DNA from 2 places in the Streptomyces sp. NBC_01515 genome. Region 1 is predicted to be linked to the other one. Evidence: predicted binding sites of a transcription regulator. Region 1 holds the regulator's gene; the other holds the start of a gene.
What was found. Region 1 encodes HspR, which represses chaperone genes until heat shock. Its sites were predicted from a motif close to TTGAGNNNNNNNNNCTCAA; they were not measured.
Positions count from the first base shown of each region.

Region 2: lon (endopeptidase La) is a predicted target of HspR. The motif match lies at 3,720-3,738, and genes of this name have one in related genera.

Region 1 is NZ_CP109416.1:5,574,746-5,589,364, forward strand. Features, by position in the region: gene OG407_RS24835 ((2Fe-2S)-binding protein) at 1-63, opposite strand, end outside; gene OG407_RS24840 (helix-turn-helix transcriptional regulator) at 433-1,437, shown strand; gene OG407_RS24845 (LuxR C-terminal-related transcriptional regulator) at 1,434-2,447, shown strand; gene OG407_RS24850 (LuxR C-terminal-related transcriptional regulator) at 2,410-3,477, opposite strand; gene OG407_RS24855 (circularly permuted type 2 ATP-grasp protein) at 3,742-5,286, shown strand; gene OG407_RS24860 (alpha-E domain-containing protein) at 5,283-6,215, shown strand; gene OG407_RS24865 (transglutaminase domain-containing protein) at 6,217-7,059, shown strand; gene OG407_RS24870 (ATP-binding protein) at 7,466-7,777, opposite strand; gene OG407_RS24875 (helix-turn-helix domain-containing protein) at 8,075-8,956, shown strand; gene OG407_RS24880 (DUF397 domain-containing protein) at 8,967-9,149, shown strand; gene OG407_RS24885 (sugar ABC transporter substrate-binding protein) at 9,237-10,343, opposite strand; gene OG407_RS24890 (heat shock protein transcriptional repressor HspR) at 10,818-11,270, opposite strand; gene dnaJ (molecular chaperone DnaJ) at 11,276-12,466, opposite strand; gene grpE (nucleotide exchange factor GrpE) at 12,509-13,171, opposite strand; gene dnaK (molecular chaperone DnaK) at 13,168-14,619, opposite strand, start outside.
Region 2 is NZ_CP109416.1:7,517,026-7,531,644, reverse strand. Features, by position in the region: gene OG407_RS34255 (protein phosphatase 2C domain-containing protein) at 1-485, shown strand, start outside; gene OG407_RS34250 (MarR family winged helix-turn-helix transcriptional regulator) at 551-1,096, opposite strand; gene lon (endopeptidase La) at 1,280-3,697, opposite strand; gene OG407_RS34240 (ATP-binding protein) at 3,945-4,376, opposite strand; gene OG407_RS34235 (helix-turn-helix domain-containing protein) at 4,540-5,391, shown strand; gene OG407_RS34230 (DUF397 domain-containing protein) at 5,407-5,607, shown strand; gene OG407_RS34225 (GNAT family N-acetyltransferase) at 5,658-6,455, shown strand; gene OG407_RS34220 (rhomboid-like protein) at 6,478-7,416, opposite strand; gene OG407_RS34215 (spermidine synthase) at 7,588-8,310, shown strand; gene OG407_RS34210 (response regulator transcription factor) at 8,424-9,164, shown strand; gene OG407_RS34205 (sensor histidine kinase) at 9,161-10,267, shown strand; gene OG407_RS34200 (multifunctional oxoglutarate decarboxylase/oxoglutarate dehydrogenase thiamine pyrophosphate-binding subunit/dihydrolipoyllysine-residue succinyltransferase subunit) at 10,549-14,382, shown strand; gene OG407_RS34195 (SAV_2336 N-terminal domain-related protein) at 14,473-14,619, opposite strand, start outside.

The DNA of each region.
Region 1 (14,619 bases):
GCTGTGGGGGATGGCGGTGGCCAGATCGATGAAGTGCCAGCCGGACCGGTAGGCCGTGGCCATTTCTCGGCGGAAGGAGCGGTCGTCGGGTGGGGTGGTCACGTCAACTCCACGCAGTGTCATCTGCGGTCACAGAAGTGTCGCCCGCGGTCACGGTCGCGGTGTCGGCCGCGAGTGACCAAGCGGTGTCCTGTCGCACCTCACTCTTCGCACCAGAGAGGCCACTCAGTGTTCCGAAGGCCACAACGGCGGAGAAGGCGGCGACAAGCACCGAGCGAAGCATTCTCTTACGCATAGTCGGCTTCGTCCTCACTTGAAGGTCCCCTCTTCCCCCGTCGAGTAAGACGATGGCTCATTCGGGCACGTCATGGCCACACGATCGGTGCATCATGTTCCTGCATGTTCAGGACCCTGGGGGGTGGAGATTTGACAATGAATCGGACCAAAGCGACACATCCCCATGCTGTGACGGAGTTGTGTGAGGAAGGAGGTCGTCTTTACGCGAACGCACTCCGCACGGGACGTATCGCACGCGCAGACGTGGAGCCTGCCCCGTGTTTGATGGAGTTCGCCCTGCTCCACCCGGATCCCGACGACGCGAACTGGCTGTGCCCGGTTCCCCCGGCGGTCGCCCTGGCCCAGCGGCTCAATCCGATCGAACGCGAGATAACGGACCGCCGACGGCTGTCCATCGAGATGGCCGACGTCTTCGAGCCGTTTATGGCACTGAGCGCCCAGGTGACGGAGTCCACCCACTCGATCTCCGTACTGGAGGGACTCGACCGCATCAACGCGGCGCTCGACCTGGCGACGGCGCAGTGCCAGAACGAGGTGCTCGCGGTGCAGCCGAGCCACCGCCACCCGGAACGCCGGCTCGTCGAGGCGCTGGAGCGCGACAGGCCGCTGATCGAGCGAGGGGTGCGCATCCGGACCCTCTACCAGCACACGGCCAGATACAGCCCCGAGCGGCTCGCGTGGGTGGACAACTTCACCGACGGCAAGGTGGAGTACCGCACCATCGACGAACTGGTCGAGCGCCTCATCATCTGCGACGAGACCGTCGCCTTCATCCCCATCCGGGACGACCGCCAGGTCGCCCTGGAACTGCGTCATCCCGGTCTCGTGAGCTACCTGATCAAGGTCTTCGAGTTCATGTGGAGCCGCGCGGTCCCGCTGAGCGCCGGCGCCCCCTACGAAACCGCTCCCGACGGCATCACCGACATCCAGCACTCCATCGCCAAGCTCCTCATCGAGGGCCACGTCGACGAGGCCATCGCCCGCCGGCTGGGCATGAACGTGCGGACCTGCCGGGCCCACATCGCCAAGCTCGCCACGGCCCTCGGCAGCGGCAGCCGCGCCCAACTCGGCTTTCTCATAGCCCAGTCGGGGATCCTGAACAAGGACGACCCCGCACCGGGAGGAGACGGCACGCCGTGACGGAGGCGCACACGCACGGAGCGGACGACGTGTGCGGGGCGGGCCTCCGTCACGGCGTGGAAGACCTGTGCCCCGCCGGAACGGACCTGTACGAACGCGCCCTGCGCGAAGGGTCGGTGCGCCGCGCGGACGCCGACGCGGCCCCGTGCCTGGTCGACCACGGCCTGCTGCATCCGGCCGTCGAGGACCCGGGCCGGCTGGAGCCGGTCGCCCCCGCCGTGGCCCTGCACCGGCTGCTGCGCACCTCGGGGGCGCGCATCGCGGACGAACGGCGGCGCGAGGAGCGACTGGCCGAGACCTTCGAGCCGCTCATGCGCATCGACGGCCGCCGTACGGGCCCCGCGGACACCGCGACGATCAGCGTCCTGAACGGCTTCGGCCGGATCAACTCGGCCATCGCGGAGGTCATGTGCACGGCCGCCCGGGAGGTGCTGGCGATCCAGCCGCGCCGGCGGAACCCCGAGTCCCTCGACCTCAGCCTCGACGCCCTGAAACAGGACCAGGCCCTCCTCGACCGCGGCGGCCGTATCCGCACCCTGTACCCGCACGCGCTCCGCCACCAGCCCGCCGTCCTCAGCCGCTACGAGCAGTTGAGGGGCGACGCCGAGGCCCGCACGCTCGACGAGGTCACCGACCGCCTCATCGTCATCGACCGCACGGTCGCCTTCATCCCCGCCAGCGCAGACCGCACCCTCGCCCTCGAAGTCCGGCACCCGGCGCTGATCACGCACTTCGTCACGGTCTTCGACCGCCTCTGGCACCTCGCCACCCCGATGTACCCCGACTCGGTCCAGCAGCCCTCCCTCAACGGCGTCACCCCCCGCCAACGAGCCATAGCCGGCCTGCTCGTCGAGGGCCACACGGACGCCGTCATAGCGGACCGCCTGGGCATGAACATCCGCACCGCCCGCGTCCACATAGCCAAACTCGCCGCCACCCTCGGCAGCGAGAGCCGGGCCCAACTCGGCTACCTCATCGGGCAGTCGGGGATTCTCGATCCGCCGGGGTGAGCTGGGCGGGGACGTCCGGGAGGCGGGACGAGACGCCGTCCAGGCCGGCTTGGGCTATGCGTACGCCCAGTTGGGTACGGCTGGCCGCGCCCAGGGTCTCCGAGAGGCGGGCGATGTGGGCGCGACACGTCCGCACGCTTATGCCGAGCCGTTCCGCGATCACCGCGTCCTGGTGGCCGTCCGCGAGCAGGGCGGCGATGGACTGTTCGCGGTGGGAGATGCCCTCGATACCCGTGTCCGGCAAGGCCGCCGCGACCGGGATCGCGAGGCGCCACAGGCGGTCGAAGACCGTGACGAAGTACTCGATCAACGCCGGGTGGCGCAGTTCCAGGGCCATCGTGTGGTCGGCGTTGGCGGGGATGAAGGCGACCGTGCGGTCGAAGAGGATCAGGCGGTCGACGACCTCGTCGAGGGTCCTCGCCTCCACCGCGTCGCCCATCAACTCCAGGTAGTTCAGGAGTCCTTGGCCGTGGCGGGCCACGTGGGTGTACAGGTCGCGCATCCGTACCCCGCGTGAGCGCAGGGCGACCGCCCGGTGCAGGCCCTCGGTGAGTTCCGGTTCACGGCGGATGCCGCCGGGCTGGACGGTGAGGACCTCGCCGGTGCAGGCCTCGGTCGCGTCGTCCATCGCCGCCTGGATCCGGGAGAGCCCGTCCAGGACGCGGATCGCGGCACCGCCCTCCAGCGACGCCGACGCCGACGCCATCGCGGACGCCTGGATACGGCGGCCGAGACCGGCGTACCACTCGAAGGCGGCGACCGCCGAACCCACCCGCCGGTGGCTCTCGCTGACCTCGTCGTAGACCCCGCGCAGCAGCCGGGTCATGACCTCCTGCGGGGCGGTCGGGACCAGCCAGTCCATGTCGTCGGGGTCCGGGTGGAGGAGGGCCAGCTCCAGCAGGCACGGCACCGGTTCGGCGTCCGTGCGCGGTACGCGGCCCCTCCGTACGGCCCGGGAGTACACGCGGTCCCCGGCGTCGCAGAGTCGGTCAGCACCGTGTGGATGCTCGTCCGTCCCGTGCCCGGCCATCGCCCATCCCACCCCCGGTTCCCGGCTCTTTGCAGCGCAACTATGCGCGGACAGGTCCTGCTCCGCAACACGGCTCCCCCTCGAACAGCCCCCGAAAACCTCCGATATCAACCACTATCTCCCGGCCTCCGTGCCTCACCTTGCAACAAGCTGGGGGGGGTGTCCGGCCAGTAGCATCGAGTCTCTCGCCGTATCCCTTTCCGCGTGAGCTGCCGGAAATCACTCAGAGATCGTCGTGTTACGTATCGCACTTAACGTCCCCTCATGGCGGACATATTTGACGCATACGCATTGGCCGATGCGTGGGACGAGATGTTTGTGCGGCCGGGTGAGGTCAGAACCGCCTACGAGCCGGTACTGGCGGCACTCCAGCCCATCGAGCCGAGTGAACTGCGCTTCCGCGCGGACCAGATGGCCCGCGCGTTCACCGACCGCGGCGTGACCTACGCCTTCGCGGGCGAGGAACGGCCCTGGCCACTGGACCTGGTGCCGAGGATCATCGACGCGCTGGAGTGGGATCTCATCCAGCGCGGGGTGGCGCAACGGGTAAGGGCACTTGAGGCCTACCTCTCCGACGCCTACTCCCACTGCCGTGCCTTCGAGGACGGTGTCGTGCCCTGGCGGCTGCTCCTCAACTCGGCTCACTTCCATCGGGCCGCGCAGGGGGTCGAGCCACCGGGCGGGGTCCGCATCCACGTCGCCGGCATCGACCTCGTGCGCGACGAGGCCGGCGACTTCCGGGTCCTGGAGGACAACGTCCGGGTCCCGAGCGGGGTTTCGTACGTCATCGAGAACCGCAGAGCCATGACGCGGATCTTCCCCTCCCTCTTCGCCGAGCAGCACGTGGTCCCCGTCGACGGGTACGCGGGGCGGTTGCTGGCCGCCCTGCGCGCCGCCGCGCCCGCCGGGACCCAGGACCCCCGGGTCGTGGTCCTCACCCCGGGGCCGGGGAACGCCGCCTACTTCGAACACGCCCTGCTCGCGCGGCTGATGGGCGTGCAGCTGGTGGTGGGGCACGACCTCGTCTGCCGCAACAACCGGGTGTGGATGCGGACCACGCGCGGCGAGGTGCCCGTCCATGTCGTATACCGGCGGCTCGACGACGACTTCCTCGACCCGCTGCACTTCCGCCCCGACTCGGTGATCGGCTGCCCGGGCATCATGAACGCCGCCCAGGCCGGGAACGTCACACTCGCGAACGCGGTAGGGAACGGGATCGCCGACGACAAGCTCCTCTACACCTACGTCCCCGACCTCATCCGCTACTACCTCTCCGAGGAACCGGTTCTCCCCAACGTGGAGTCCTACCGGCCCGACGAGCCGGGCCAGTTGGAGGCGGTCCTCGACCAGATCGACCAGCTGGTCGTGAAGCCGGTGGACGGCGCGGGCGGCATGGGCATCGTCATCGGGCCCAAGGCGGACGCGAAGACCATCGAACGCACTCGCAAAGCCGTGGCCGCCGACCCGCGCGGCTGGATCGCCCAGCGGCCGGTCGCCCTGTCCACCTCCCCCACCCTCGCGGGCGAACGCATGGCCCCGCGCCACATCGACCTGCGCCCGTTCGCCGTGAACGACGGCACCGACGTCTGGGTGCTGCCCGGCGGACTCACCCGCGTCGCCCTCCAGGAGGGCAACCTGATCGTCAACTCCAGCCAGGGCGGCGGCTCCAAGGACACCTGGGTGCTCGCGGAGGGCCCCGCCGAACAGCCCGCGTCACTCTTCCCGGAGGGCGAACTGCCCGAGGTGGCACCCCGCCAGCTCGGCCCCGACGGCAACCCCACGCTCGTAGAGGAAGGGGCGCAGCAGTGAACGACGTGATTCTCTCCCGGATAGCCGAGGCCCTGACGTGGACGGGCCGTTATGTCGAGCGCGCCGACACCACCGGGCGCATCCTCGACGCCTATCTGCACCGCCTGCTGGAGGACCCCTGGCGCGACGAGGACGTGGCGTGCCGGTCGCTGTACGCGATCCTCGGGGTCGACGCGGGCGGTCAACGCGTCGACATGCAGCGGGTGTTGGACCAGCTCGCCTTCGACGCCCGGTCCACCTGCTCCATCGAGGGCGCGCTCGGCGCCGCCCGGCTGAATGCCCGCAGCGCCCGGGAAGCCGTCTCCTCGGAGATGTGGGAGTGCCTCAACTCCACCTGGCACGCCCTGGCCGACCAACGCCTCGCGGCCCGCCGTACGGGCCCCTACGCCTATCTCGAACTCGTGCGCAGACGCGCCGCGTTGTTCTTCGGCCTCGCGGACTCGACGATGAGCCGCGACGACAGCTGGCGTTTCGTCGTCCTGGGCCGCAGCCTTGAGCGGGTGGACATGACCGTACGGCTGCTGTCGGTACGGGTGTTGGACGCGGCGCACGCGCCCGACTGGCCGACGCTGCTGAGCGCGAGCGGCGCCGACGAGGCGTACGCGCGGGTGTACGGCGGCTTCGGGGACACCCCACGCGTGGCCGAATTCCTGCTCCTGGACCGGGACTTCCCCCGCTCGGCGCTGCACGCGCTCACGACGGCCGAGGAGTGCCTCACGGCGCTCGGCCGCCAGCGCCAGGACCCGGCGCGCCGCCCCATCGGCCGGCTCCGCACCCGCCTCGAATACCTGGACTCGCACGCCTTGGAGGAACAACTCCCCGCCCTCCTCAAGGACTTGCAGCACGCCTGCATGGCCTCGGCGGAGGCGGTCGCGGAGTTGTTCTTCCCGTACCAGGGGCCCGTCGAGTGGGCCCAGGAAGGAGCCTGAGATGACCCGGAGGCTTCGCATCCGCCACACCACCCGCGTGTCGTACGCCCAGGCGGCCGTCTCCTCCCACAACGAGGTGCGGATGACCCCGCTCACGCTCCCCGGCCAGACGACACTGGACGCGCGGGTGACCGTGAACCCCACGACCCCCACCTGGTCGTACTGGGACTACTGGGGCACCCAGGTCACCGGCTTCGACCTGATGGACCCGCACGCGGACCTCACGATCACCGCGTCGAGCCTGGTCGAGACGTCCCCGCCGGAACTGCTCGGCCCCTCCCCCAGCTGGCAGGAGGTGACCGAACGGACCACGAACTCACGCCTGTTGGAGTTCATCGGCCCCACGGTCCGTACGACGGTCCCGCCCAAGCTGCTGAAGAAGGCACGCAAGGCGGCGGTCGGCCTCGACCCGCACGAGACGGCGGTCGCGGTCTCGGCACTGGTCGCCGACCGGGTGGCGTACCTCCCGGGCGTCACCGGCGTGAACACGTCCGCCGCCGAGGCCTGGGAACAGGGCGCCGGCGTCTGCCAGGACATCGCCCACGTGACCATCGCGCTGCTGCGGGGCCTCGGCCTGCCCACGCGCTACGTCTCGGGCTATCTCCACCCGGAGCGCGAGGCGGAGCTGCACCGCCCGGTGGCCGGCCAGAGCCACGCCTGGGTCGAGTACTGGGCGGGCGACTGGTGCGGCTACGACCCCACCAACCGCACCCGGCCCGACGAGTCCCACGTGGTGGTGGGCCGGGGGCGCGACTACGACGACGTGACCCCGCACAAGGGGATCTACCGGGGGGTGGCGGGCGGACCGCCGGAGGTGACGGTGGAGTTCACGCGGGTGGCATAGCCCCAGGGTCGTACCGGGGTCGCGCCCTGTCTCAGCCCCGCTTCGGGCCGGTGATCGCCTCACCGGTCACGAAGCCCTTGGCGGGGCCGTCCGGGATCTCGACCTCGGTGCCGTAGGGGACGCGGTGGATGTCCTCCCAGTCGGCCTTGTCGGGGCGGGGCCAGTGAAGAGGGTTACGGCGCCCTGGCCGTCGTAGTCGTCGATGAGGACGTACATGGGGATGCCGGCGCGGGCGTACTCGCGGCGCCTGCGGATGCGGTCACGGTCCTGGTCGCTCTTCCCGGGGGAGGCGCTACGCAGACGGTTGACAACCCGGGCATGCGGAAGGCGGCCGGTGGGCGACACCTCGATGACTCCCTCGATGATCTCGGCGCGGTAGCCCTCGGGGAGTTCTGATAAACCCGCTTCACCCGTCCGACCGAAAGCGGAACGATCCACCACTCCCACCCAGCTCGAACCACACCCCCTTCGCGAACCGCCCCGCCCTCCCGTCGGCGACGCCCCACGTGTCCGCCATCTCCGCGACGAGGGCGAGCCCCCGCCCCCAGCAGGCGATCACTCCGGCGGTGGACTGCGCGACCACGGGCGGGTCCGGACTCTCGTCGAGGACACTGACCCGGAGCCGGGCCGGGCCCAGCCGGAGGCGGATCATCGCGGAACCCTTCGTGTGCAGGTGGACGTTGGTGACGAGTTCCGAGGTGCACAACGCCGCCGGCATGACGAGGGATTCGCGGTCGTGGGTGAAGAGGACGGCGCGTACGAAGTCCCGGCAGACGCGGGGTGCGGTGGCGTCGGCCGGGGCGAACAGGCTGTAGTCGTGGGTGAGTTGGGCGGGGCGGTGGGGTGCGGGTGCTCTGTCGGCTTATGGGCAGGGGGAGTTGAGTGGTTTCGGTACGTGACCACTTCCGCACTCAAGGTAGCGCGTGAGGTATTTCATTAACAACCTAATCGCCGAATCGGTGGACCAACTCCCACCACCAGGGCAGACTTTGGATACCCCGGCAAGGAGAGACGCGTGGGACTACGCACCACCATCAGCGAGCGCCAGCGGCGACTCGGCTTCGAGCTCAAACACCTGCGCGAACAGGCAGGGTTGGCGGGCGGTGAAGCGGCCGGGCGGATCGGCATGGGCCGCGTTCAGCTGAGCCAGATCGAGACGGGCAAGACAACCGTCCTGACCCCACGACTCCGTGAGTTCTGCGACCTCTACGGTTGTACAAATAAGGCACATGTCGAGGCTCTGGTCGCCATGTCCGAGGCAACCGGCAAGGGCTGGTGGAGCTCCTACAAGAAGCGCCGCAGCCTGGATGCGCTCAACACGGCCGAGCTGGAAGCGAGTTGCACGGCCCTTCGAATGCACCAGTCGATGTTGATCCCGGGGCTCTTCCAGACGGCCGACTACGCCCGAGCCATCTTCGCCACCCCGGGTCTGGGCTTCGAACGGAGCGAAGGCGCGCTGGAGTTCCGTATGGAGCGGCAACGCGTTCTCACCCGTGAGGACCCGCCCTCCGTGCATGCCGTGATCCACGAGTCCGCTCTGCACCTACGGTTCGGTGGAGTCAGCGTGGTCCGAGAGCAGTTGCTGCACCTCATCGAACTCGCGCGGCTGCCCAACGTCACCATCCAGATCTATCCGTTCACCGCCCAGGCGCACCCCGCCCTCAGCGGCAACTTCGTCCACGCCATCCCAGGAGTCCCGGAGTTGGGCACCGTACTGCTCGAACTGCCCCTCGGCCTCACGTACTTGGGTGACAGGCAGAGCCTGGGCCGATACGAAGGGCTGTTCCGGTACCTGTCGAAGAACGCCCTCGCCCCCGTCGACGTATCGTTGGCCCCAGAAACACACTCGGTGAAGGACTCGCTGGCACTCATCCAGCATGTGCTCTACACCCTCTAGGGAGGCCCCGATGACTGAACTCGCCTGGCAGAAGTCGACCTTCAGTGGCGGCCCCGAGGGCGAGTGCGTCTACATCGCCGCCACCCCGGACAAAACGATCCGCCTCCGCGAGAGCGACACCCCGGACGTCACCCTCGCCGCCGCCCCCGAGGGCCTCGCCGCCCTGCTGCGGCACCTCAAGTCCCGCGGCTGAGACCCGGCGAGGTACCCGCGGCCGGAGTCGCGTACACGGGCAGCGACGGCGTCCCGGACGCCGTCGAGGCGCCCGGTCGAAGCCGACCTACTTCAACCCGTGCGCCTCGCACGCCGACTTGTAGTCGGCCGTGCAGATGTCGGAGATCTTGTAGATCCCGTCCGCGACCACCGTCGACTTGATGTTGTCCCGGGTCAGCGCGACCACGGACACCAGCTGCGAGGGGATCTTCTTGTTCGTGGGGCTGTCGACCGTGTCACGGGTGAGGGCGTCGAACTCGATGTCCCTGCCCTGGACCTTGGCGACCGCGATCTTCGCGGCGGCCTCGGCGAGGTCGGGGTACGGCTTGTAGACGCTCATGTACTGCTCGCCGGTGACGATCCGCTGCACGGCGGTGAGTTCGGCGTCCTGGCCGGTGACGGGCGGGATCTTCGTCAGGCCCGCGTTCTTCAGGGCCTTGATGATGCCGCCGGCCATCGCGTCGTTCGCGGAGTACACCGCGGCGATGTTGTTCTTGCCGAGCTTGTCGATCGCCTCGGTCATCTCCTGCTGGGCCACGACCGGGTCCCAGGCCTTGGTGTTGTAGCTCTCGGCGATCGTCACCTTGCCCTGCAGCTCGGACAGCGCCCCGCCCTTGAACACCGCGGCGTTGGGGTCGGTCGGCGAGCCGTTGATCATCACGATCTTGTCGGAGGTGTCCACGTTGCTGCCCAGCGCCTCGACCAGGGAGCGGCCCTGCACCTCGCCGACCAGTTCGCCGTCGAAGGAGACGTACGCGTCGATCGGGCCCTCGGCCAGCCGGTCGTAGGCGATGACCGGGATGCCCGCGGTCTTGGCCTTCTTCACCATGGTCCGGATCGCGTGCGAGTCGACGGCGTCGAGCACGATGATGTCGACCTTCTCGTCGATCATCTTCTGCATCTGCTTGTCCTGCGTGGCCGCGACGCCACCGGCGTTCTCGTAGTCGGCCTTGCCCTTGTTCGAGGTGAGTTCCTGGATCTTCGCCTTCATGATCGGGAAGTCGAACTCCGAGTACCGCGTGTTCGTCTTCTCCGGCATCAGCACCCCCACCGTGATGTCGTTGCCCTTCGCCGGAGTCGCGTCCGTGCTGCTCCCCGACGAGTTGAGCACGCCACAGGCGGCCAGGGGGAGGGCCAGCGAGGACGCGGCCACGGATATGGCGATACGACGCATTGGGAGCTCACTTCTGGTGCCGTGCGGACGTGGGTGCAGCATTGCAACCCAGGTGACTGAAAAGCCAACGCGGCCACGACCACCGGCGTCAAGCGGAACTACTTAACGAGATGGCAACGCCACGTTCCGTTTGGTATGTGGAGACGCTGCGGAACCCCATCCAAACGCTCTTTACGGACCCTCCACTCAACGGGAGTTCATGAGAAGGCAAAGATCCGCACAACCAACTCTTTTCCCCACGAGTCGTGATCATCAGCGGCCACCCCCTGCCGTACCGATCCGGCAGAGGACCGAATGAACCCGGCCAGAACCCGGCCAGAACCCGGCCGGACACGCGACGGCCACCGCCGCCGCGACGGCCAGTCGCACCTCGCCCGTCCGGGCGGCCCTGACGCCCTGACGCCCTGACGCCCTGAACATGCGGATGGGGCCCGGAGGTTGATCCTCCGGGCCCCATCCGCGAGTGAGTGGACGTCAGTCCGAGGACTGCTGCCGCTTCGGCCGCCACACCACCAGCGCGCTGGTCTGCTGGACCTCCTGGTACGGGACCAGGTCGCGCCGGTACGACGCGTGCACCGCGGCCTCGCGCTGCTGCATCGTGGCCGCCGCGCCCTCGACCGCCGACTGGAGTTCCGCGACGCGCTGCTGGAGCGCGACCACCTGGTTCTCCAGCTCGATGATGCGCTTGATGCCGGCCAGGTTGATGCCCTCGGTCTGCGACAACTGCTGGACGGTGCGCAGCAGTTCGATGTCGCGGGCCGAGTAACGGCGACCACGCCCAGCCGTGCGGTCCGGGGAGACCAGGCCGAGGCGGTCGTACTGGCGCAGCGTCTGCGGGTGCAGGCCGGAGAGCTGGGCCGCCACCGAGATGACGTAGACCGGGGTCTCCTCGGTCAGCTCGTACGGGTTGCGTCGACGGCCGTCCATCACTCTCATGCTCCCTTCGCGGCCTGGAACAGCTCCGCCCGCGGGTCCTCGCCCGCGGTCGCCTCTCGATACGCCTCCAGTGCGTCACGAGCATTCCCCGTGACGTCCTTCGGGACACTCACCTCGACAGTCACAAGGAGGTCACCCCGGGTGCCGTCCTTGCGGACCGCGCCCTTGCCGCGGGCGCGCATCGTCCGGCCGTTGGGCGTGCCCGGGGGCAGCTTCAGCGTCACCGGCGGGCCGCCCAGGGTGGGCACCCTGACCTCGCCGCCGAGTGCCGCCTCGGCGAACGTCACCGGGACCGTCACCGTGAGGTTGTCTTCCTTGCGGCCGAACACGGGGTGCGCGTCTACGTGCACCATGACGTACAAGTCCCCTGAGGGGCCGCCCCGTTCACCCGGTGCGCCCTTGCCGCGCAGCCGGATGCGCTGGCTGTCCGTGACCCCCGCGGGGATCCGGACCTGCATGGTCCGCGAGGACTTGGCGCGTCCGCTGCCCTTGCACTCGATGCACGGGTGCTCGGCGATCAGGCCGCGGCCCTTGCAGTCCGGGCACGGGTCCGTGAGCGAGAAACCGCCGCCGGAGCCACGCGCGACCTGCCCGGTGCCGACGCAGGTCGGACACACGCGCGGTGTGCCGTTCTTGTCGCCGGTGCCCGAACAGGCCTTGCAGGGCTGCTGCGAGGACATCCGCAGCGGGACCGTGGCCCCTTCGATGGCCTCCGTGAAGCTGAGCGTGACCTCGGACTCGATGTCCTGGCCGCGCCGGGGCTGGGTACGGGTCGTGCCCGTGCCGCCGCGGTTGAACAGGCCGCCGAAGACGTCACCGATCCCGCCGCCGAAGCCGCCGGCTCCCCCGGCGCCACCACCGCCCTGGGCGCCGCCTCCGAAGAGGTCGCCCAGGTCGAAGTTGAAGTTGCCGCCGCCCGCGCCGCCCGGCCCCGGGCGGTAGCCGCCGTTGCCGAAGAGGGAGCGGGCCTCGTCGTACTCCTTGCGCTTCTTGGGGTCACCGAGGATGTCGTGGGCCTCGGAGATCTCCTTGAAGCGCTCCTCGGCCTTGGCGTTGCCCTTGTTGGCGTCCGGGTGGAACTCGCGGGCGAGCTTCCGGTACGCCTTCTTGATCTCGGCCTCGGTGGCGTCCTTGGGGACGCCGAGGACCTTGTAGTAGTCCTTCTCGATGAAGTCCTTGGTGCTCATCCTCGACGTCCCTCCTTCTGTCCGCTCGGTGCGTCAGCTGCGTCAGCCCTCTTCAGGGCCGTTGTCCTTCTCGTCGGCGGCCTCGGACTCGTCCTCCGCCTTGCCGGTCCCCGCGGCGCCGGGCTGCGGCTCGGCCACGGCCACCCGCGCAGGGCGGATGGTGCGCTCGCCGATGCGGTACCCGGGCTGAAGGATCGCCACGCAGGTCGTCTCGGTGACGTCCGGCGCGTACGAGTGCATGAGGGCCTCGTGGATCGTCGGGTCGAAGGGCTCGCCCTCCTTGCCGAACTGCTGCAGCCCCATCTTCGCCGCGGCGGTCTCCAGGGATTCCGCCACCGACTTGAAACCGCCGACCAGTTCGCCGTGTTCCCGCGCGCGGCCGATGTCGTCGAGCGTCGGCATCAGCTCGGTGAGGAGGTTCGCCACGGCGATCTCCTTGACCGCGATGCGGTCCCGCTCGACCCGGCGGCGGTAGTTCTGGAACTCGGCCTGGAGGCGCTGGAGGTCCGCGGTGCGCTCTTCGAGCGCCTTGCGCACCTGGTCCAGCTGGGCCGTCAGACCGGCGATCTGTGCACTTGCGTCCCCTGCCGGGGCCGCCCCCTCCCCACTGCTGGAGGGGGAGGCGGCCTGCGGCTCGGCGTCGTCGGGGGTGGCGCCGGAAGGGACGTCGGGCTTCTCGTCGAAGCCCGGAGTCTCCTCCGTCACGCGGCACCGTCCTTGCGCTCGTCGTCCACGATCTCGGCGTCCACCACGTCGTCGTCCGCCTTGGGCGCCTCGGCACCCGGGGCGTCGCCGCCCGCGGCCTGGGTGGCCTGGGCGTCGGCGTACATGGCCTGGCCGACCTTCTGCGAGACCGCGGCGACCTTCTCGGTGGCGGTGCGGATCTCGGCGGTGTCCTCGCCCTTGAGCGCGGCCTTCAGCTCCTCGACGGCAGCCTCGACCTCGGTCTTGACCTCGCCGGGGACCTTGTCCTCGTTGTCCTTGAGGAACTTCTCCGTCTGGTAGACGAGCTGCTCGCCCTGGTTGCGGGACTCGGCGGCCTCGCGGCGACGGTGGTCCTCGTCCGCGTACTGCTCGGCCTCCTGGCGCATGCGGTCGACCTCGTCCTTCGGCAGCGAGGAGCCGCCGGTGACGGTCATCTTCTGCTCCTTGCCGGTGCCGAGGTCCTTGGCCGTGACATGCATGATGCCGTTGGCGTCGATGTCGAAGGAGACCTCGATCTGCGGGACACCGCGCGGGGCCGGCGGCAGACCGGTCAGCTCGAACATCCCGAGCTTCTTGTTGTACGCCGCGATCTCGCGCTCGCCCTGGTAGACCTGGATCTGCACGGAGGGCTGGTTGTCCTCGGCGGTGGTGAAGATCTCGGACCGCTTGGTCGGGATCGTGGTGTTGCGCTCGATGAGCTTGGTCATGATCCCTCCCTTGGTCTCGATACCGAGGGACAGCGGGGTCACGTCGAGGAGCAGGACGTCCTTGACCTCACCCTTGAGGACACCGGCCTGGAGGGACGCGCCGATGGCGACGACCTCGTCCGGGTTGACGCCCTTGTTGGCGTCCTGGCCGGCGGTCAGCTCCTTGACGATCTCGGCGACGGCGGGCATACGCGTGGAGCCACCGACGAGGACGACGTGGTCGATCTCGTTGATGGAGATGCCGGCGTCCTTGATGACGTTGTGGAACGGCGTCTTGCAGCGCTCCAGCAGGTCGGCCGTCAGCTGCTGGAACTGGGCGCGGGTGAGCTTCTCGTCCAGGTGCAGCGGGCCCTCGGCGGACGCCGTGATGTAGGGCAGGTTGATCGAGGTCTCGGTGGAGCTGGACAGCTCGATCTTGGCCTTCTCGGCAGCCTCGCGCAGACGCTGCAGGGCCATCTTGTCCTTGCCCAGGTCCACGCCGTGACCGCTGGCGAACTGCTTCACCAGGTAGTCGACGACCCGCTGGTCCCAGTCGTCACCACCGAGGTGGTTGTCGCCGTTCGTGGCCTTCACCTCGACGACGCCGTCGCCGATCTCCAGGAGGGACACGTCGAAGGTGCCGCCACCGAGGTCGAAGACGAGGATCGTCTGGTCGTCCTTGTCGAGGCCGTACGCCAGCGCCGCGGCGGTCGGCTCGTTCACGATGCGCAGGACGTTCAGGCCCGCGATCTCGCCGGCCTC
Region 2 (14,619 bases), 1.9 Mb from region 1:
CGCAGACAACGGTGGTGCTGGCCCGCTGGTCCCCCCACGAGGTCGAATACCTGGTCCTCTCGGACTCCGCTCTGCTGGCCGAATCCCCGGCCGGCGAGGTGACCGCCGTACTGGACGACCGCCTCTCCCGCCTTCCCCGCAGCGCCCTCGCGACGGACGCCATGATCGACACCACGCTCCGTAACAAGGAGGGCGGCTTCTTCACGGCCGCCGCCGATCCCTCGGTCGCGGCCCGCGCGGTGACGGGGTCACTCCCCCGCACCGACGTCCGGGCCCTCACCGCCCTCACGGACGGGGCGACGCGGTGGGTGGAGAAGTTCGGCCAGGGCGACTGGGCGGACTGCTTCGCCCTCGTACGGAAGGAAGGGGCACCGGAGTTGGTGACCCGGGTGCGGGCGCTGGAGCGGGCCGACGCGGAGGAACGGACGTATCTGCGGCGGAGCAAGACGCACGACGACGCGACGGTCGTGTACGTCGAGCTGTGACCGGCCGCTACGCCGGTGTCACGGCTCCCGTGCACGCCGAACCGTGAACTGCCCCTACGCCGGTGTCACTTCTCCATGACGCCGTTCAACTGGTGGATCAGGCGGGCCAGTTCGGCGACCTCGTGGCGGTCCCAGTGGGAGAGCTGGCTGACGTAGCGCGCCCGCCGGGCCTCGCGGACGTGGGCGACCCGGCGGCGGCCCTCGTCGGTGAGGTCGACCAGCCAGGCGCGGCCGTCCGCCGGGTCGGGCTCGCGGGCGATCAGGCCCAGGTCCTCCAGGGCGCGCAGCTGGCGGGACATCGTGGCCTTGCCGACGCCGATGTAGGCGGCCAGCTCCGTGGCGCGCTGCCTCCCGTACTCGTCCAGCCGGACCAGCAGGCCGTACGCGGCGGACTCCAGGTCGGGGTGGACCTCGCGGGCCATCTCGCCCTGGTTGGCCCGGGCCCGGCGGAAGAGGAACGTCAACTCGCGCTCCAGGGACAGGTATTCGTGGTCGACGGCGAGCCCGTCGGGCCCCACGGGCAGCGCGCCGCCGTCTCCGGAGAGGCCGCCGCCGTCCGCGGGAAGCCCGCCGCCGTTCCTGTCCTCGCCCTTGTGCACGTCAGCACCCATTGGTCCGCTTTCCCGATCGTGAAAGTTTCCGCCAAACACCGTCATCGCCGCAGCTCCGCCAGTATTTCGCAGGCCCGGACCGACGGCGTCGTCCGGACCCCCTTCCCAGGACACAGACGTGCGACAAAGGCCCGGGCCCCCTCGCGAAAGGGGACCCGGGCCTTCATCTACCGGTCGCGTCCGTCACGCCGCCACCGGAACCTCCGACGTCGCGCCGTTCGTGGCCGGCGCCAGCGCCAGCTCCAGGACCTGGCGGACGTCCGTCACCGCGTGGACGTCGAGCTTGTCCAGGACCTCGGCCGGAACGTCGTCCAGGTCGGGCTCGTTGCGCTTCGGGATGATCACGGTGGTGACCCCGGCCTGGTGCGCGGCGAGCAGCTTCTGCTTCACGCCGCCGATCGGGAGGACCCGACCGGTCAGGGAGACCTCACCCGTCATCGCCACGTCCGTGCGGACCAGACGGCCGCTGAGCAGCGACGCCAGGGCCGTCGTCATCGTGACACCCGCGCTCGGGCCGTCCTTCGGCACCGAACCCGCCGGGAAGTGGATGTGCACGCCCCGGTCCTTCAGGTCGCCCACCGGCAGCTCCAGTTCGGCGCCGTGCGAGCGGAGGAAGGACAGGGCGATCTGCGCGCTCTCCTTCATCACGTCACCGAGCTGACCGGTCAGGGTCAGGCCCGCCGCGCCCGTCTCCGGGTCGGCCAGCGACGCCTCGACGTAGAGGACGTCACCGCCCGCGCCGGTGACCGCGAGGCCGGTGGCGACACCGGGTACGGCCGTGCGGCGCTCGGCCGGGTCCTGGGCGGACTCGGGCACGTGGTGCGGCCGTCCGATCAGAGCGCGCAGGTCGGCGTCGGTCACCGTGAACGGCAGCTCGCGCTGGCCCAGTTCGTGCTGGGCCGCGATCTTGCGCAGCAGCCGGGCGACGGACCGCTCCAGGGTGCGGACACCCGCCTCACGGGTGTACTCACCGGCGAGCTTGCGCAGCGCGCTCTCGTCGATGACGACCTCGTCGTCCTTGAGCCCCGCCCGCTCCAGCTGGCGCGGGAGCAGGTGGTCACGGGCGATGACGACCTTCTCGTCCTCGGTGTAACCGTCCAGCCGTACCAGTTCCATACGGTCGAGCAGTGCCTCCGGGATGGCTTCGAGCACGTTGGCCGTCGCGAGGAACACCACATCGCTCAGGTCGAGTTCGACCTCCAGGTAGTGGTCGCGGAAGGTGTGGTTCTGCGCGGGGTCGAGCACTTCGAGGAGCGCCGCCGCCGGGTCGCCCCGGTAGTCGGACCCCACCTTGTCGATCTCGTCGAGCAGGACCACCGGGTTCATGGACCCGGCCTCCTTGATGGCCCGGACGATACGACCGGGCAGCGCGCCGACGTACGTACGCCGGTGACCGCGGATCTCGGCCTCGTCCCGAACCCCGCCCAGCGCGACCCGGACGAACTTCCGCCCCATCGCGTGCGCGACGGACTCACCGAGCGAGGTCTTGCCGACACCGGGCGGACCGACGAGCGCGAGCACGGCACCACCGCGCCTGCCTCCGACAACACCCAGCCCCCGCGCCGCGCGCCGCTTGCGCACGGCCAGGTACTCGGTGATGCGCTCCTTCACGTCGTTCAGACCGGCGTGCTCGGCGTCGAGGATCGCCTTGGCGCCCTGGATGTCGTACTCGTCCTGGGTCCTTTCGTTCCAAGGCAGTTCAAGAACGGTGTCCAGCCAGGTGCGGATCCACGACCCCTCGGGCGACTGGTCGGAGGACCGCTCCAGCTTCTCGACCTCCTTGAGCGCGGCCTCGCGGACCTTCTCGGGAAGATCGGCGGCCTCGACACGGGCCCGGTAGTCATCGGACTCTTCGCCCTCGGCCGAGTCACCGTTGAGCTCGCGCAGCTCCTTGCGGACGGCTTCGAGCTGGCGCCGCAGCAGGAACTCACGCTGCTGCTTGTCGACGCCTTCCTGCACGTCCTTGGCGATGGTCTCGGCAACGTCCTGCTCGGCGAGGTGGTCGCGCAGGTGCTGGGTGGCGAGCTTCAGCCGGGCCACCGGATCGGCGGTCTCCAGCAGCTCGATCTTCTGTTCAGTGGTGAGGAAGGGCGAGTACCCGGAGTTGTCGGCAAGCGTGGACACATCATCAATGGCCTGCACGCGGTCGACGACCTGCCAGGCCCCGCGCTTGCGCAGCCAGGCGGTGGCCAGCGCCTTGTATTCCTTCACCAGCTCGGAAACGGAGCCGGGCAAGGGTTCGGGCAGGCTCTCGTCGAGCGCGGTGCCCTCGACCCAGAGCGCGGCACCGGGCCCGGTGGTCCCGGCCCCGATCTTCACGCGGCTACGGCCGCGGATCAGCGCACCCGGGTCGCCGTCGGCCAGCCGGCCGACCTGCTCGATGGTGCCGAGCACACCCGTGCTCGCGTAGGTCCCGTCGATCCGTGGCACCAGCAGGACCTTGGGCTTTCCGGGCTCGGACCGCGCGGCGGCCTGTGCGGCCTCCACGGCGGCGCGTACATCGGTGTCGTTCAGGTCCAGCGGAACCACCATTCCGGGCAGCACGACCTCGTCGTCGAGCGGCAGCACGGGCAGGGTGAGCGGTGTGGACGTCGAAGCCATGATCTCCCCTTAGGCAGTCAAGTTGAGCTATGCCGACTCAATGCTTGGGCGTCTTCGATTGTTCCCCACCTCGTGTTCGCCGTGAGCGATCAGACATCTCCCGGCCGCCTCGCCCCAGGTCAACGCGGATTCACAGCACGGTCTTCCCTGCACTCGGGGAGGGTGGGGCGCGGAAATGTGACACTCGGGGCTCACGTGTCACATTTCTGGCGAAGGGGTTCCCTTGCGTCCGGGAGCACGATCACCGTCACGCCGTCACAGGGCGCAGCGAGTCCCGCAGCAGCTCGAACCACACGACCTTGCCCTGGGCGGGCCCCATCCCGAAGCTCCCCCAGGCGTCGGCGCACAGTTCCACGAGGGCTAGCCCGCGGCCCCCGTCGGACTCCGGCCCGGGACAGTCGGCGGGGCGCGGCAGCACCGGCCCGGTGTCCCACACGCTGCCGCGGAGCCGCTTGTCCGCCCACTTGAGGCACACGGAGGCCGGGCCCGGCGCGTAGCGGCAGGAGTTCGAGAGCAGTTCGGAGGTCAGCAGGACGGCGGTGTCGACGAGTTCCGGGAGTCCGTGCCGGTCCAGGACGAGCCCGACGGCGGCACGAGCGATGCCGGGAGCGAGCGGATCGTGGGGGACATGCAGCGTGTACTCCCACTCGGCGGGCGGCTCGGGCAGGCGTTCATCCATGGCAACTCTCCCAGGGCGCGAGGAAGTTGACCGGTACGGTGTAACCGGTTCGCTACTCACCGTAGAGCCCAGGAGATAACAAGTGCCACCACAATGGCGATACTGGAATCCCCTTAACTCGATCGGGTGAACGGACCGCACCGCGACCAACAGGAGGGCAGCCATGGCCACTCGGAGCTTCAGCACGGAACGGCAGCGGCGACTGGGCACCGAACTGCGCCGCATGCGCGAGGACTCCGGGATGTCGATCCAGGAGGCCGCCGACCTCATGGGAACGAACCGTTCTCACATCACGAACACCGAGTTGGCGCGCTTCGGGATCAGTCCGGACCGCGTGCATACGCTTGCCGCCCACTACTCCTGTCCCAACACGGCGTACGTGGAAGCCCTGGCCGCGATGGCAGGGGAAAGGAACCGCGGTTGGTGGGAGGAGTACCGGGGCCACATCGCGAGCGGCGGACTTGACCTCGCCGAGTTGGAGTTCCACGCGACCAGCCTGCGCGTCTTCGTGGCCATGCATGTGCCCGGCCTGCTCCAGACCGAGGACTACGCCCGCGCCGTCATCACCGAGACGGTGCCCGCGTGGCCCTCGGCGGAGGTGCGGCGCCGGCTCTCGCACCGCCTGAGGCGCCGCGACATCCTGGACCGCGAGGATCCGCCTGCCTGCACGTTCGTCATCCACGAGGCGGCTCTACGACTGCGGTTCGGCACTCCAGACATCATGCGCACGCAGCTCAACGTCCTCATCGAGTCCTCGCAGCGCCGCAACATCACCGTTCGCGTCATCCCCTTCAGCGCCGGGGGCTTTCCGCTGCCGGGGCTGACCGCGATGTACGCGTCAGGACCTGTTCCGCAGCTCGACACGGTGCAGATCGACACCGCGAGCAGCTCGGAATTCCTCGATGCGCACACTCAACTGTCGAACTACCGTGTGCTGATGGAGTGCATCACGAAGGCCGCGCTTCCGGTGAAGGAGTCGAGGGAGTTCATCCGAACCCTCGCGCAGAGCAACTGAAGACAAGGAGGGGACATGTCCGAGATCGTCTGGCAGAAGTCGTCCTACTCGGGGTCCGGAGACGGCACGAACTGCGTCGAACTCGCCACCGACCAAGACACCCTCGCCCTCCGCGAGAGCGACGCCCCCACCGTCGTACTCCACACCGACCACCCCCAACTCACCGCCCTCCTAAGGCACATCAAGACCACCACCCCCCGTACCGTCACCCCGTGACAGAACCGGAAACCGAGACCCAGCCCCTCCTCTCCGCCTACGACAACCAGATGCGCGGCACCCCACCCATCCCGCCCGTCGGAGTGACGTACGAGAAGGACGGGCCGCTGCTACGGATCGTCGGCCAGTTCCGGGGGTTCGTGAGCGGGCCGCATGACCTGGGCGTACAGGGACAGGAACTGGACGAACTGATCGTCCGGCAGCGGGACTTCTTCGCCGCGCGCGGAGAGAGCGTGGAGTGGAAGACCCGCTCCCACGACGTACCCGCCGACCTCACCGACCGGCTGCGCGCGGCGGGGTTCGTGCCCGAGGAACAGGAGACCGTGCTGATCGGGCTGGCCGAGGAGATGGCCGTAGGAGAGCCCGTGCTGCCGGACGGGGTCACGATCCGCCGGGTCAGCGCCGTGGCGGACCTGCGGCGGATCGGCGCCCTGCAGTCGGCCGTCTGGGACATGGACCTGAACTGGCTGGCCACCGACCTGCTCGGCCGGATCGCCGCCGCTCCGGACGAGATGGCCGTCTACGCCGTCGAGGCGGAGGGCGAGATGGTCTCCGCGGCCTGGCTCGCCTTCCGGCCGGGGACGGAGTTCGCCAACATGCTGGGCGGCTCGACCCGCGCCGAGTGGCGCGGCAAGGGCATCTACCGCGCCCTCGTGGCCACCCGAGCCGCTCTCGCCGTCGCCCGGGGAGTGCGGTATCTGCAGGTGGACGCCTCGGAGGACAGCGCACCGATCCTGCGCCGACTGGGGTTCCGGGCGATCACGACGACCACGCCGTACGTGTGGTCACCGGAGCAACCGACCAGTAAGAGCGCCGACTTGGCATCCCGGGACCGGAGAAGAAGCTGAACGCGGTCACGCAAGCGGGGAGTTAGACCCCCGCGACCTCAACCCGGGCCGCCCCAGCCACCCCTACCGCTCGATTCACCCGTGCCGCCCGCGCCCACCGCCGTATCAACGGCCACGTCGCGACGCCTATCGTCAGCGAGATCAGGTGGCCCCAGTTCGTCATGGGGTCGGTGAACGCGATCAGGTCCGTGACCAGCGACCAGCCGAACAGGGTGATCAGCGGGAGGCCGAGCCACGGTCGGAGGAGGCCGGCCAGCGCTCCTATGCTCGTCGCCACGCCGAAGCTGATGCCGTAGTCGAGGCGGTGGAGGGAGCTGTCGGGGAGGTGGCCCACCAACACCGCGATTCCCACGGTGCCTTCGGTCGCCAGCGTGGCCACTATGTGCCCGAACAGGAAGACACCGGCCGCCCGTACCCCGCCGATCCGGCGTTCCAGCGCGGTCAGCACCAGCAGGAACAGGAACGCGTACGGCGACACCATCCCGCCCACGATCCACAGCGCGCTGGCGACCAGCACGAGGAACGGGTCGCGGAGGAGGTGGGTGACGTCGGTGCTGGACGCCTGGTGGAGTTGGTTCACGAAGGTCGGATCGGCGTACTGCGCCACGAGTGACGTCACGACGAGCAGCAACCCGTAACAGAAGGTGAACGGCGTCCCGGTGGGCGTGGGCAGCAGCCGCCAGGGGTGGAGGCCGCGGAGTGCGAGCAGGACGCGCGATTCTCCGGGGACGGCAGGGGTGGACGCCGAGACGGACACCGCCGCCGGGGTCGGAGTGGCGGACCTCAACTCCCCAGCCCCGTCCAGCACTTCCCGCTGTCTCGGCATCGCGTCCAACAGCCCGGAATCCAGGGGCGCGAACGACCCGGACTCATCGGCCAGGGGCCCGCCCTGAGGCGTGGCGGAGGCCTGGGTGTCGGCCGTCGCGATCCGTTCCACGGTGAGGCGCTCCTTCCGGTTCACACCCCACCCTTCGCCGTCCCACCTGCCCCTGTCTATGACCGACGCCACGCGAGGGCCGATTCACAGCAACCTGAAAGCCTTCCTGCGCGTCCGCAGGTACCTTGCACCCGGACGTGTTCGCCCTGGGTTAATTCGGCCGCACGATCCGGTGAAACTGCCAGGATGGATCGCATGACCACCGCGTACGACACCGCCGCGTACGACAACACCTCCGCGTACGACACCCCTGTCGTCCTGGACCGTCGCGAGGGCCCCTACGGCGAGGTGGTGCTGCGCCGGCACGGGGAGTTGCTCCAGATCATCGCCAACGGGTGCTTCCTGATGGACACCTCGGACGGGCGGTCGGAGCGGCTCCTGGTCGACGCCGCACGCGATGCCCTCGACTCGCGCCCCGAACCCGCCGTACTGCCGGACGTGTTGATCGGCGGACTCGGTGTCGGGTTCTCGCTCGCGCATGCCGCCGCCGACCCGCGCTGGGGCCGGATCACCGTCGTCGAACGGGAGCCCGCGATCGTCGAATGGCACCGATCGGGGCCCTTGTCCGCGCTCTCCGCGGCCGCTCTCGCCGACCCGCGCACCGAAATTGTGAAAACGGACCTAGTCGCATTCGTCAATGAGACTTGCGCCACTTTCGACGCGCTCTGCCTCGACATCGACAACGGCCCCGGCTGGACCGTCACCGACAGCAACGACAACCTCTACTCGCAGGCCGGACTGGCAAGCTGCGCAAGGGTGTTGAGGCCTGGCGGGGTACTCGCCGTATGGTCGGCGCAGCCCTCTCCGGAATTTGAGCGAACCTTATGGAATGCCGGGTTCCAACAGGTGCGTACCGAAGAGATCCCGGTTGCCCGAGGAGTTCCCGACGTCGTGCATCTCGCCGTACGACCTGGATAGCAAAGGCGACGTCACTCCCCGTACTCTGCTTCCCTGGCGCCGATCATTCAAGCGTCAAGCGCAGTCATGGGATCACCCCACTGGTTCCGGAAAGCACACTTCAGGGGCGGGCGATGGAGCAGACACACACCTCCCACAACGGTACGGCCACGGCCACGCCGGGCGCGCAGCGCCGGGTGCTCGTGGTCGAGGACGATCCGACGATCGTCGACGCCATCGCGGCCCGTCTGCGCGCCGAGGGATTTCTCGTGCAGACCGCGGGCGACGGGCCTTCGGCCGTCGACACCGCCGAGGCCTGGCAGCCCGATCTGCTGATCCTCGACATCATGCTGCCCGGCTTCGACGGGCTGGAGGTCTGCCGTCGTGTGCAGGCCGCCCGCCCGGTGCCGGTGCTGATGCTCACCGCGCGCGACGACGAGACCGACATGCTGGTCGGGCTCGGGGTCGGCGCCGACGACTACATGACCAAGCCGTTCTCGATGCGGGAGCTGGCGGCGCGCGTGCACGTCCTGCTGCGCCGGGTGGAGCGTGCCGTGGTGGCCGCGTCCACCCCGCGCTCGGGCATCCTGCGCCTCGGCGAGCTGGAGATCGACCACGCGCAGCGCCGGGTACGGGTGCGCAGCGAGGACGTGCATCTCACGCCCACCGAGTTCGACCTGCTGGTGTGCCTGGCGAACACCCCGCGTGCCGTGCTCTCGCGTGAGCAGCTGCTCGCCGAGGTGTGGGACTGGGCGGACGCCTCCGGCACCCGGACCGTCGACAGCCACATCAAGGCGCTGCGCCGGAAGATCGGCGCCGAGCGGATCCGCACGGTGCACGGCGTCGGTTACGCACTGGAGACCCCGACGCCATGAGCGACGGGCCGACGTCACGGAGGAGCCCCGGGGAGCCCTGGGGCGGCGTACGCCCGTTCTCGATCAAGACCAAGCTGGGCGCGCTGGTCGTCATCGCGGTGCTCATCACCACCGGGCTGATGATGATCGCCATGCGCACGGCGACGGAGCTGCGCTTCATCACGGTCTTCTCGATGATCGCCACACTGCTGATAACGCAGTTCGTGGCCCATTCGCTCACCGCGCCGCTGGACGAGATGAACACGGTGGCCCGGTCGATCTCGCGCGGCGACTACACGCGCCGGGTGCGCGAGAACCGCCGTGACGAACTGGGCGACCTGGCCGGGACGATCAACGTCATGGCCGACGAGCTGGAGGCGCAGGAGCGCCAGCGCAAGGAACTCGTCGCGAACGTCTCGCACGAGCTGCGCACCCCCATCGCGGGCCTGCGCGCCGTACTGGAGAACGTCGTCGACGGCGTCTCGGCCGCCGATCCGGAGACCATGCGGACGGCGTTGAAGCAGACGGAGCGCTTGGGACGTCTCGTCGAGACGCTGCTCGATCTCTCCCGGCTGGACAACGGCGTCGTACCGCTGAAGACGCGCCGGTTCGAGGTGTGGCCGTATCTCTCGGGCGTGCTCAAGGAGGCCAACATGGTCGCCTCCGCGCGCGCGGGCATCGCGTCGGGCTCGGGGAGTCACACGCGGACGGACGTCCATCTGCACCTGGACGTGTCCCCGCCGGAGCTGACCGCGCTCGCCGACCCGGAGCGCATCCACCAGGTCGTCGCCAACCTGATCGACAACGCGGTCAAGCACAGCCCCGCGCACGGCCGGGTGACGGTGAAGGCCCGGCGCGGAGCGCGGCCGGAGTCGCTGGAGCTGGAGGTCCTGGACGAGGGGCCCGGCATCCCCAAGGCGCAGTGGGCGCACATCTTCGAGCGGTTCAACCGGGGAGCGGTCAGCTCGCCGCACGGACCGGGCAGCGACGGCGGTACGGGCCTCGGGCTGGCGATCGCCCGCTGGGCGGTGGATCTGCACGGCGGCCGGATCGGTGTGGCCGAATCCGACCGTGGCTGCCGGATCATCGTCACCCTCCCGGGACTGTCTTCCGTGCCAAGTTGACGTAAAGTTCGAACCGGAGCCCCAAGATCCACGACGGTCCGCGCTGACGGACACGTGTGATCAGGCACAGGCCCGCGCCATCGGCGCGTCCGGCCCGCATCGACGCGTCCCTTCCACAGCGGAACCACGCTTGTTTCCCGCCATTTCGGCGCTCGAAACACACTTTCCGATGTGACTTACACGACGATGGACCGGCCCGACCTGACCTTGGCGGTCATGGGGGCGTAGCCTTAATTCCCGCTGTCCATCACCTTGTGAAGCGGAAGAGGGCGGTTGCCGCCGTGTCGTCACAGTCCCCCAGTAACTCGACCATCTCGACCGAGTCCGACCAAGCCGCGGGTAAGAATCCCGCGGCGGCGTTCGGGCCCAACGAGTGGCTCGTCGACGAGATCTATCAGCAGTACCTCCAGGATCCGAACTCGGTAGACCGAGCCTGGTGGGACTTCTTCGCCGACTACAAGCCGGGCGCGGCTGCCGCCCCGACCTCGACTTCGGCGGGTACTGCGGCCGCGGGGGCCGTAGGAACCACCCCGGCCCCGGCGGCGCCCGCCGCCCAGGCTCCGGCTCCGGCCGCTCCTGCTGCGCCCGCCGCGCCCGCCGCTCCGGCGGTCCCCGCGCCGGCGCCCGCAGCCGCGGCTCCGGCGCCGGCGAAGGCCGTAGCCCCGGCTCCGGCGCCCGCGCCTGCGAAGGCGGCGGCCCCGGCCGCTCAGCCGAAGAAGGCGGAGCCCGCGGCCGAGGCCGTCGGTGGCCCGGAGTTCGTCACGCTGCGCGGTCCCGCCGCCGCGGTCGCGAAGAACATGAACGCGTCGATCGAGGTCCCCACCGCCACGTCGGTGCGCGCGGTCCCGGTCAAGCTGCTCTTCGACAACCGCATCGTCATCAACAACCACCTGAAGCGTGCCCGGGGCGGGAAGATCTCCTTCACCCACCTCATCGGCTACGCGATGGTGCAGGCCATCAAGGCCATGCCGTCGATGAACTACTCCTTCCAGGAGAAGGACGGCAAGCCGACCCTGGTCAAGCCGGAGCACGTCAACTTCGGTCTCGCCATCGACCTGGTGAAGCCCAACGGCGACCGCCAGCTCGTCGTCGCCGGCATCAAGAAGGCCGAGACGCTGAACTTCTTCGAGTTCTGGCAGGCCTACGAGGACATCGTCCGCCGCGCCCGCGACGGCAAGCTGACGATGGATGACTTCACGGGCGTCACCGTGTCGTTGACCAACCCCGGCGGCCTCGGCACCGTCCACTCGGTCCCCCGCCTGATGCCCGGTCAGTCGGTCATCATGGGCGTCGGCTCCATGGACTACCCGGCCGAGTTCCAGGGCACGAGCCAGGACACCCTCAACAAGCTCGGCATCTCGAAGGTCATGACGCTCACGTCGACCTACGACCACCGGGTCATCCAGGGCGCCGCCTCCGGCGAGTTCCTGCGGATCGTCGCGAACCTCCTGCTCGGCGAGAGCGGCTTCTACGACGAGATCTTCGAGGCGCTGCGCATCCCGTACGAGCCGGTCCGCTGGCTCAAGGACATCGACGCGTCGCACGACAACGACGTGACGAAGGCCGCCCGCGTCTTCGAGCTGATCCACTCCTACCGGGTCCGCGGCCACGTCATGGCCGACACCGACCCGCTGGAGTACCGCCAGCGCAAGCACCCCGACCTGGACATCACCGAGCACGGCCTCACCCTGTGGGACCTGGAGCGGGAGTTCGCGGTCGGCGGCTTCGCCGGCAAGTCCCTGATGAAGCTGCGCGACATCCTCGGCGTGCTGCGCGACTCCTACTGCCGCACCACCGGCATCGAGTTCATGCACATCCAGGACCCGAAGCAGCGCAAGTGGATCCAGGACCGCATCGAGCGCTCGCACTCCAAGCCGGAGCGCGAGGAGCAGCTGCGCATCCTGCGCCGCCTGAACGCGGCGGAGGCCTTCGAGACCTTCCTGCAGACGAAGTACGTCGGTCAGAAGCGCTTCTCCCTTGAGGGCGGCGAGTCGGTCATCCCGCTGCTCGACGCGGTCATCGACAGCGCGGCCGAGTCGCGCCTCGACGAGGTCGTCATCGGCATGGCCCACCGCGGCCGCCTGAACGTGCTCGCGAACATCGTCGGCAAGTCGTACGCCCAGATCTTCCGCGAGTTCGAGGGCAACCTCGACCCGAAGTCGATGCACGGCTCCGGCGACGTGAAGTACCACCTGGGCGCCCAGGGCACCTTCACCGGCCTGGACGGCGAGCAGATCAAGGTCACCCTCGCGGCGAACCCGTCCCACCTGGAGACGGTCGACCCGATCATCGAGGGCATCGTCCGCGCCCGCCAGGACATCATCAACAAGGGCGGCACGGACTTCACGGTCCTGCCCCTCGCCCTGCACGGTGACGCGGCCTTCGCGGGCCAGGGCGTGGTGGCGGAAACGCTCAACATGTCGCAGCTCCGCGGCTACCGCACCGGCGGCACGATCCACATCGTCATCAACAACCAGGTCGGCTTCACGGCGGCTCCCGAGTCGTCGCGTTCCTCGATGTACGCCACGGACGTGGCCCGCATGATCGAGGCCCCGATCTTCCACGTGAACGGCGACGACCCGGAGGCCGTGGTCCGCGTCGCGCGGCTGGCCTTCGAGTTCCGTCAGGCGTTCAACAAGGACGTGGTGATCGACCTCATCTGCTACCGCCGCCGCGGTCACAACGAGTCGGACAACCCGGCCTTCACCCAGCCCCTGATGTACGACCTGATCGACAAGAAGCGCTCGGTGCGCAAGCTGTACACCGAGTCGCTGATCGGTCGCGGCGACATCACCCTTGAGGAAGCCGAACAGGCTCTCCAGGACTACCAGGGCCAGCTGGAGAAGGTCTTCACCGAGGTCCGCGAGGCGACCGCCCAGCCGGGCGCCGTCCCGATGTCGGACCCGCAGGCGGAGTTCCCGGTCGCGGTCTCCACGGCGATCTCCTCGGAGGTCGTGAAGCGGATCGCCGAGTCCCAGGTCAACATCCCGGACACCTTCCACGTCCACCCGCGCCTGCTGCCCCAGCTGCAGCGCCGGGCGACGATGGTCGAGGACGGGACGATCGACTGGGGCATGGGCGAGACGCTGGCGATCGGCTCCCTGCTGCTTGAGGGCACCCCGGTGCGCCTCTCCGGCCAGGACTCCCGCCGCGGCACGTTCGGCCAGCGCCACGCGGTCCTCATCGACCGTCAGACGGGCGAGGACTACACCCCGCTCCAGTACCTCTCCGAGGAGCAGGCGCGCTACAACGTCTACGACTCCCTCCTCTCCGAGTACGCGGTCATGGGCTTCGAGTACGGCTACTCGCTGGCCCGCCCCGACGCGCTCGTGATGTGGGAGGCGCAGTTCGGCGACTTCGTCAACGGCGCGCAGTCGGTGGTCGACGAGTACATCTCGGCGGCGGAGCAGAAGTGGGGCCAGACGAGCGGTGTGACGCTGCTCCTCCCCCACGGCTACGAGGGCCAGGGCCCGGACCACTCCTCGGCGAGGGTCGAGCGCTTCCTGCAACTCTGCGCCCAGAACAACATGACGGTAGCGATGCCGACGCTCCCCTCGAACTACTTCCACCTCCTGCGGTGGCAGGTGCACAACCCGCACCACAAGCCGCTGGTGGTCTTCACCCCGAAGTCGATGCTGCGCCTCAAGGCCGCCGCGTCGAAGACGGAGGAGTTCACGACGGGCCAGTTCCGCCCGGTCATCGGCGACGCGTCGGTGACGGACCCGGCGGCCGTCCGCAAGGTCGTCTTCGTCACGGGCAAGCTGTACTACGACCTGGACGCCGAGCGGGTCAAGCGCGGCTCCACGGACACGGCGATCATCCGCCTTGAGCGGCTGTACCCGCTGCCCGGCGCCGAGGTCCAGGCCGAGATCGCCAAGTACCCGAACGCCGAGAAGTACCTCTGGGCCCAGGAGGAGCCGGCCAACCAGGGCGCCTGGCCGTTCATCGCCCTGAACCTGATCGACCACCTGGACCTGGCGGTCGGCGCGGATGTTCCTCACGGGGAGCGGTTGCGGCGGATCTCGCGTCCGCACGGGTCGTCGCCGGCGGTGGGGTCGGCCAAGCGGCACCAGGCTGAGCAGGAGCAGTTGGTGCGGGAGGTGTTCGAGGCGTAGGTCTCGACGTCTTGGTCTTACGTACGGTGGGCCCGGCTCCGAGTCTTTGGACTTGGGGGCGGGCCCATTGGCGTATCCGGGGGGGGTGGGTCAGCGGTCGTCGGGGGGATCGCAGAAGACGGCGAGGTGGCGGGCCCAGGCGGCTTCGGGGTCGCGGCGGGTGAACTGGGCTCTCAAGTAGCCGACCTGCGCTACGAGTTCACGGGCGGTGCCGACCCGTTGAAGCAGGTCCTCCGC